DNA from 2 places in the Providencia alcalifaciens genome. Region 2 is predicted to be linked to the other one. Evidence: predicted binding sites of a transcription regulator. Region 2 holds the regulator's gene; the other holds the start of a gene.
What was found. Region 2 encodes Fur, which represses iron uptake genes when iron is present. Its sites were predicted from a motif close to ATAATAATGAGAACNACTATCAA; they were not measured.
Positions count from the first base shown of each region.

Region 1: LDO73_RS08295 (TonB-dependent receptor domain-containing protein) is a predicted target of Fur. The motif match lies at 2,335-2,357, and genes of this name have one in related genera.

Region 1 is NZ_OU659204.1:1,792,921-1,797,364, forward strand. It holds gene LDO73_RS08280 (YnfC family lipoprotein) at 1-126, shown strand, start outside; gene LDO73_RS08285 (lipoprotein) at 239-799, opposite strand; gene mdtH (multidrug efflux MFS transporter MdtH) at 839-2,044, opposite strand; gene LDO73_RS08295 (TonB-dependent receptor domain-containing protein) at 2,592-4,444, shown strand, end outside.
Region 2 is NZ_OU659204.1:1,291,963-1,296,406, reverse strand. It holds partial or broken gene LDO73_RS05765 (type I secretion system permease/ATPase) at 1-312, shown strand, start outside; gene ybfE (LexA regulated protein) at 486-779, shown strand; gene fldA (flavodoxin FldA) at 933-1,460, shown strand; gene fur (ferric iron uptake transcriptional regulator) at 1,690-2,136, shown strand; gene LDO73_RS05745 (bactofilin family protein) at 2,570-3,091, shown strand; gene ansB (L-asparaginase 2) at 3,270-4,313, opposite strand.

The sequences.
Region 1 (4,444 bases), 500 kb from region 2:
ATTACTCAAAAATGCACTCATTATGATGACCATAAAAACCCAACTGCCTGCACCAGTGAGGTAGCATACAGTGATGGGCGAGTAGAAAAATTCGATTATGAATACAAAACGAGTTATTACGAGTGACCATTTAGCATTAAAGACAAATGACGTTTCAATAAAAAAGCAACCTATCATAAAGGTTGCTTTTTTTCATTCTTCGATTATCAATTTATCAATCAAAAATATTTATGGTCAATTAATCAACCATTGGGATAACTAATTTACCCGGTTTGATTTCTAAACCTTTGGCAAGTTTTTTCGCAGTCGCTTCTGCGGCGCTGTTATCAGGGTTGAGCACATAAACCGGTTGAGTCGCGAAGAAGGTATCAAGGGAGCTGTTTAAATACGGGATCACCACGGAAATGGCGGTTTCCATATTTTCTGGTGTAATTTTATATTGGGTAATTTTCAGCTCTTTCAAATAGATAGAGCCTGTTTGCGCATCAAAAACAGGGCGTGCAGTTAAGGTCAGTGCAATATCGGCGGCCGCAGCACCAAGTAGTGAATTCATTGTAACAGTGGCTTCGCCTTTTAATGCAATAATGCCCGGCTCGCTACGACCAATTTCTGACTGCAAGTTATGCAAGGTGATATCTGCATCTGCAAACCCAGTAATGCCGATATTATTTTCGTATTTAACCTTGGTTGAAAGGTAACTGTTAATTTGTGATTCACTGATAGTAAATTCGGTTAATTTGTCACAACCCGTGAGAATAAATAGCAATCCAAAGATAGATGCCAAGAAAATGTTTTTCATAATCACTCCTTTATACAGTAATAACCCAAGTGTAACGTATTACTGCCCGCTCAACATGACTGTTTCAATTTTTTTACGGTTAAATTGGCGATGAAGCGCCCACAAGGTGATAAAACCAATAGTGCCGAGCAAGAACCAAGGAAGCTGAGGTATATTCCATTGGTGCCCAATATCGTACATCCAACCGCCACCGGTATAGCCAACCGCGCCACCTAGCGCAAGACCAAGCCTGCTAAAGCCCATATAACTACCACGAGCGCGAGGGTCTGCAAGGGATGCGCTCAGGGTTTCACGAGCAGGATCCGCGGTGATAGTGCCTAAATAGAAAATACCAATCAACACAAACAGTATATTGACCGACGTGGTCATACCAATAGGGAACATGCTCAGGCTCATTAAAAATAGCCCAGCCATCAAACGCTGTTCTAAGCGGAAATGTTTTTCGCTCCAGCGGGCAATTGGATAAAGCAGTGTCAGGGAAATTGCCGCTTCAATGGCGTACATCCATTTCACTGCCGTTGGAGTTCCTGCCAATTCGTTAACGGCGATAGGAAACATCAGCATCACTTGTACCGACAGCATAAAGTACCCAGAAAGCGTGATCACATAGGTCACAAAGCGGGTGTCTTTCAAAACGCGGCGCATCCCATCTCGAATAGGGGCTTTGATGGTGGAAATGCGATAAGCAGGAAGTAACCAAGCATTAAGTAGAGCCGCAATCACAAATACCGCCGCGCCAGCCCAGCAAACATAGTGGAAGTCATACTGCAAAAGCCAGCTACCAATTAATGCCCCAATCACCGCACCAGCGCTGTCCTGCATAAATAATAAGGAGTAAAAACGCCCACGCTCATAAGGGCGGGTCAATTTAATCACTAAAGCCGTGCGAGGAGGATCAAACAAGGTGCCGCCAAGGGCAGACAACACACAAGAAAGCCATAACACCCAAGGGTCATAAGCCAAAGCCATCAACACAAAACCCGCGGCACGCAACAGCATCCCGATAATAATTAACGGTTTTGCACCAAAGCGGTCGGCAATCGCGCCCCCAAAAATCCCAAATCCTTGCTGAACAAATTGACGTAATCCAAGGGCAAACCCAACCACCACAGCCGCCCAGCCAAGCTGCTCAACAAAGCGAATTGAAATTAAAGGGAAAACCACGAAAAAGCCAAGAACAACCAGCATATTATCGAGTAAAAGGAAATATTTGCCGAGGCTTCTTGCCCGTGATACCTGCGCCATGAAACACCATAAAAAAGTAGTAACGGAAGGAATGATTCTTATTAATAGTATCAGGAGTTTGGCGGGAATGATGGGGGGTTGTCCATGATATTTTTTTATCGATAAATCCGTCATATTTCAAGCCGTAGCTTCGTTAGCTGCGTTCTCTCGCCTTCGTCACATACTGGTGTGTGCTCCAAGGGACTCACTCATTTGCTGCCTACCTCTAATGTGAACTATTTAGGATTTAGGGTGGGTGGATATTTCCCATTATAGGGGGGCGCTCGCTAATGGGTCACTATATCACCAGAATGATAATGATACTCATTATGATCTTGATAATTATTATCACTAATGTATATTTCAAGGCTTGTTAATATTTGTAAGGGAAATGAGTACGTAACCAATAAATAAATAAGGTTTTTCGAACGAGTTGCATCTATGGCATTGCACTTAAATTTACTTTAAATGCATAAATTGAAAAGTATAAAAAATATACCTTAATATTTTTATACGCTATTTCCTCACGTCTATTTAATCATCATTAATTAATGAAGGCATTACTTAAATGATATTTCAAAATAAAAACATAATTAGTTTAATCATTATATGTTCTACAAACACAGCCTTAGCAAATCAAACCAATACCTCGACTCAAAAAGATAAACTTCTCGTCACAGCCAGCAAAATAAAGCCAAATAGCAAGCAAATAGACGCCAATGATATTTCTACCGTAAGAGGAACAACCAATTCAGATATATTTGCTAATAAAACTTCATTGCAAGTTAATAATGCACGAAATGAAGCGGGTGCATTAGATATTGGTATTCGCGGGTTACAAGGGAATGGACGAGTGCCAATTATCATTGATGGCAGTTTGCAATCAACCAATACATGGCGTGGTTACCAAGGAAGTACAGATAGAACTTATGTGGATATGGATTTAATCGATACAATTGAAATCGAAAAAGGGGCTTCTATGAGTAAATTCTCAGGAGGAGCCATCGGAGGTACGGTTAAATTAAAAACACTATCAGCAAACAGTATTATTCCTCAAGGTGACCAATTTGGTTTCTTATTTAAGGGGAATATTTACAATAATAACCGACGCCCAACTATCGCTTCAGATGAAAAGGGGGAGTCTGGGTATCGTGTTTCAAACGGCGTTAAAAATTCACATTTTAATAATGGCTCTATCACGACTGGGGTTGCATATCGAAATGATAAATTTGATATATTACTGGCACATAGTGATAGAAAACAAGGGAACTTCTTCGCCGGTAAAAATGGTTATCATAAATACGAAAATACAGATACTCCTATTAAACCAGGGCAAGAAGTGGTTAATACCAGTTATGAAAGCCAGTCAACATTATTAAAAACCAATATTTATCTTAACCCATACTCAAGTATTGAATTAAATTACCGCCATCATGAACAAAAGGCTGGTGAGGTTTTAGCGGCGTATTGGTATCAATACGATGGGAAAATGCCACAGTGGTCTTTAGGTACCGCAGATATTGATACTGCCTCTTTAAATTATTCTTATAAACCCGATTCATTATGGGTAGATATGAATTTAGGTCTATGGTGGACAAAAGGGAAATTTAAACAACGTAATGGCACAACGGATGATGTTACCGCTCACTATGGTAATCAATATCAGCACCGCTACACTGATGAGCGAGTGGGCTTTAATTTAGAAAATACGTCTGAGTTTGCAGATTATCCTATCGATATCACTTACGGTGTGGAATATATGCAACAAAAATCAAAGCCATTGACTAAAACCTATCAACCGATTTGGACTCCAGAGGGAACAATACCCGGTGAGGAGTTAGACCCTGTAACGCGTAATGCTAAAGGAACGAATAAATCGGTCTTTACCAATATGGCATACCAAGGGGAGTGGGTGAGTACTTTAGTCGGGTGGCGTATTCACGCTTTCGATGTTGATGACCATGTTTTAGGTAAAAGTATTAGCTACGGTCCGAAAAATGATTTAATGGGGGAGCTGCGTTTTCATGTGACTGACGAATTTGATATTTATACAAAATATTCTGATAGCTATAGAGAACCGAGTTTATTTGAAACCACTGTATCAGGACAAACCTATTCATATTCTCCAGATGTTCCATTAAAACCAGAGCATGCCAAATCATTTGAGGTTGGGATGAATGTAGAAAAAGAAAACCTTATATTTGATGAAGATAATACTAAATTACGTGTGGCTTATTTTAATAATGATATTAAAGGGTATCTTTCTCAAGGTGTAAACCCAACAGGGGTTTATTCTCCATATGTGGTGATGAAAAACTATGATAGTTTTAAACTCTCAGGTTATGAAATTGAACTGCAATACGATTCTAATTATACATTTGGCTCATTCGATGCAACTTTTTATAACAATTCTGAGTTATG
Region 2 (4,444 bases):
TTAAATCTCTCTGGCGGTCAACGCCAGCGTATTGCCCTTGCTCGAGCCTTGATTACTGAACCTGATATTTTAATTCTCGATGAGGCCACCTCTGCACTGGATTACGAATCAGAATCCGCCATCATGAAAAATATGCCGTTAATCACACAAGGTAGAACAGTGATTAGCATTGCCCATCGCCTCAATACCATTATGAGCGCCGATAAAATTTACGTAATACGAAATGGTGAAGTCGCCGAAGCGGAAACTCATCAGAACCTTCTAAAACTGAAAGGTCTTTATGCCAATTTATGGCAGCAACAGACCCGTTAACCTGAATAAAAAAGCATCGCTTACTCTTTGAGTGATGCTTTTTTCTTAAAAGTGCTTTTTTTTTAATCTATTAGATGAATTAGCGGGGTATGCACCTATGGTACTAGGGGTTCAGCTAGGGTATCATTGCCCGCTGAATTACTGGCACACCCCTTCCGTTAGCAATAGTAGATATGGCAAAAGAACAAACTGACCGCACCACACTGGATTTGTTCGCAGAAGAACGCAGGCCTGGGCGACCAAAAACTAGCCCGTTGTCGCGGGATGAACAATTACGAATCAATAAGCGAAATCAGCTAAAACGAGACAAAGTCAAAGGGCTACGTCGAGTTGAGCTGAAATTAAATGAAGACGCTGTCGCGGTCTTAAACCAATTAGCTGAAGAGAAAAACATAAGCCGAAGTGAGCTAATTGAAGAAATTTTGATGGCTCAACTTGAGCAGGTTAGTGAAGTAATTGATCGCTAGCTGTATCTGGTAAATCACACAAATTTGACAGACTAACACTGTTTTTTTCGCCAAAATAAGGCGCAAAATTTTACCTATTTTCGTTCTATTTTTAGTTCTAGCAGAATTGGTAATTTATACTCTCTACTAGAAAAACAAGAGGTTAATCACTTTATGGCAGTTATAGGCATTTTCTTCGGAAGTGACACAGGTAACACAGAAAATATTGCCAAAATGATCCAAGAAAGATTAGGCAAAGATGTTGCAGAAGTTCACGATATTGCTAAATGCAGCAAAGAAGATATCGAAGCGTTTGACATCCTACTTCTTGGTATCCCTACGTGGTACTACGGTGAAGCTCAGTGTGATTGGGATGATTTTTTCCCAACATTAGAAGAAATTGATTTTGACGGTAAACTTGTCGCACTGTTTGGTTGTGGAGACCAAGAAGACTACGCAGAGTATTTCTGTGATGCGATGGGAACTATCCGCGACATCATTGAGCCTCGTGGTGCAGTGATCGTAGGTCATTGGCCAACTGAAGGCTACCACTTTGAAGTTTCTAAAGGTATGGCGGACGATAATCACTTTATCGGCCTTGCTATCGATGAAGATCGTCAACCAGAACTGACCGAAGAGCGTGTTGACGCTTGGGTTAAACAAATCTCTGAAGAGATGTCTCTGGCTGAAATCCTTGGCTAATAATGACATAGATTGTCAATTAAAAGCGGGGACCATTCGATATGATGGGTTATTCCTTCCATCTAATGGACTCGCTTTTAAGAACGAATCAAAATAATGAGACAATGCATGGTTTCTATTTTTATTTTCCATGCCTATAATTGTAAATCAGTTTAGAAGACAACTGGATTTTTGTTAAAAACGTCTCATTATTGTTAAATTTATGATTTAAAATACAGGACAAGCCCGCATGACAGACAATAATAAAGCATTGAAAAATGCAGGACTCAAAGTCACTCTTCCAAGATTGAAGATTTTGGAAGTACTTCAGGAGCCTGAGTGCCATCACGTCAGTGCGGAAGATCTCTACAAAAAGCTGATTGATATTGGTGAAGAAATCGGGTTAGCCACTGTCTACCGCGTATTAAACCAATTTGATGATGCTGGTATTGTGACTCGTCACAATTTCGAAGGTGGAAAATCCGTATTTGAACTGACTCAACAGCATCACCATGACCACTTAATCTGTTTAGATTGTGGCAAAGTCATCGAATTTACAGACGAATCAATCGAAGAACGTCAGCATGATATCGCTAAACGCCACGGCATTAAGCTGTCTAACCACAGTTTATATCTATATGGTCACTGTGCTGAAGGTGACTGTCGTGAAAATGAAAACATCCACGAAGCAAAATAATTGCATTCATAAGTCGCCTCACTAAAAATGAGGCAACTTAATTAATCAGTGATTTCGTGTTGATGATACCCACTTAATGTTTATTAGTGGGTATTTTTATTTATATATTCTTAACATTTCCCCATTTTTACTCTTTAGCTGAAAATTAGCGACTATTTTTAAAAAATACATAGCTTTATTTCTTCAGATAAAACTAAAACTATCCTCTATTCTTTAATTTGCTATGCGTTATTTTAATTTATACTTATGATCAAATTTATGCGTAAGAGATTAAAGGATGAAAAAAACATATCTGTTTTTGAATATAAGTTTTTTCTTCTGGTTTCTTACTTTGATAGCGTGGTTTTTTAGATATACCGTCGTGGCATCCGTTGCCTTTATATCTTCAATCATTTGTTTGGTTCTATACTTCAATTACAAAAAGGTTAGTCGCATGTTCAATAAAAAACAAAACAAACCAGAGCCCACTCCCACTATCAATAAAGAAGAAATCACTCAAAAAATTGCTGAGGAAAAAATGCAAACATCTACAGCAGTGGCTAGCGAAGAAAAAACCAATACCATTATTGCCAAAGATGTCGTGTTTGAAGGCAATATTACCTCCAATGAACAAGTACATATTTATGGTACTGTGATTGGCAACATTACCGGCAAAAATAATACCGTCAAAATCATGCAAAATGGTAATGTTACCGGCAATATTACCAGTAATGAGCTATGGGTAAACGGTAAAGTGGAAGGTGAATGTATCACCGAAACTATTAGCATTGATATCAATGGTGAGATTTATGGCACCATCCGCTATTCCAGTCTATCCATTAAAAAAGGCGGAATATTTTCTGGCCATGCTGAGGTTAAATCTGCTACGAAATCGACGGGAAACGTAACGGTATTTAAAGAAAAAACCAAACAAGAAAATTCAGACCCACACACACCTGAAGTCGGTGCCTTGTAATTAAATTTGTTAAACAGATGATATAGAATTGCTCGATAATAACTTTATTACCCTATTTATAGGCATTTATTGTCGAGTTATTTTGATTATATAAATTCGCTTATCACTAAAAGTGCATATTTTATACGTAATAAAAATAGATCATAAAGGCGACATTGCTGTCGCCTTCCATTAAGCCTTAGTATTGCTCAAACATCTCTTGGATTTTTTTCGGGTCCTTCGTTTGTGTTAATGCTAATTGCAGTAATACACGAGATTTTTGTGGGTTCAATCTTTCAGATGCCACAAACCCATATTCATTATCATTCACTTCCGCATTTCGCGTTGTATAGCCTGTCGGTACACGACTAGAACGCACCACGACAACATCCTCTTTCGCTGCATTGGCTAATGCATCAAAAATAGTTTTATACATATTCCCGTTACCAACACCAGCACTTACAATACCTTTAACGCCTTCTTCGCGTAGTGCTTTTACTGGTGCTGAAGATGCATTCGCATAGTTATACACAATGCCCACTTCCGGTAATTTATCTAATTTGCTGACATCAAAAACAGGTTTATCACCACGAGGCTGAGGTGCTTGATAATAGGTGACTTTACCATCATGAATATAGCCTTCTGCACCCGCATTCACGGCATCAAAGGCTTGAACTTCTGTTGTGCTCATTTTCATCACATTGCGACCTTGGATCACTTTGTCATTCATCGCCATCAGCACACCGCGCTCTCCAGCTGATTTATCAGATGCTAATACGACGGCATTGTATAAGTTCAATGAACCGTCTGCGCCCAATGCAGTGGAAGGACGCATCGCCCCCACCATCACAATCGGCTTTTTACAGGCAGTGGTTAAATCAAGGAAAAAGGCGGTTTCCTCCATGGTGTCAGTACCATGAGTGATAACAAAGCCATCGGTTTTATTACAATCTTGATTGATTTTTTTAGCAAGAGTTAACCAAACTTGGTCATTCATATCTTGAGAACCGATATTCACCAGCTGCTCACCACTCAGGTTAGCAATTTTTTTAGTCTCTGGTACCGCATTAAGTAAAGAGTCAATTCCGACTTTCCCAGCTTGGTAGCTTGAACCGGTTGCTGATTCTCCACCTCCCGCAATGGTACCGCCTGTTGCCAACACCGTAATATTCGGTTGTGCTAATGCGGATGCAGCAAACAGTGAAACCAGTGTGGCTAAAAGCGCTTTATTTCGGTTTTTCATCCTATTTTCCTTTAACTAAAATTAACGAGCATGATATTAAAAATAAACTCACGTTATTATGTGGATTTAATCTGAGAGTTTTGTGATCGACTTTGCCATTTTAGTAAATTTTAATTTTTCACTGTTTTTCT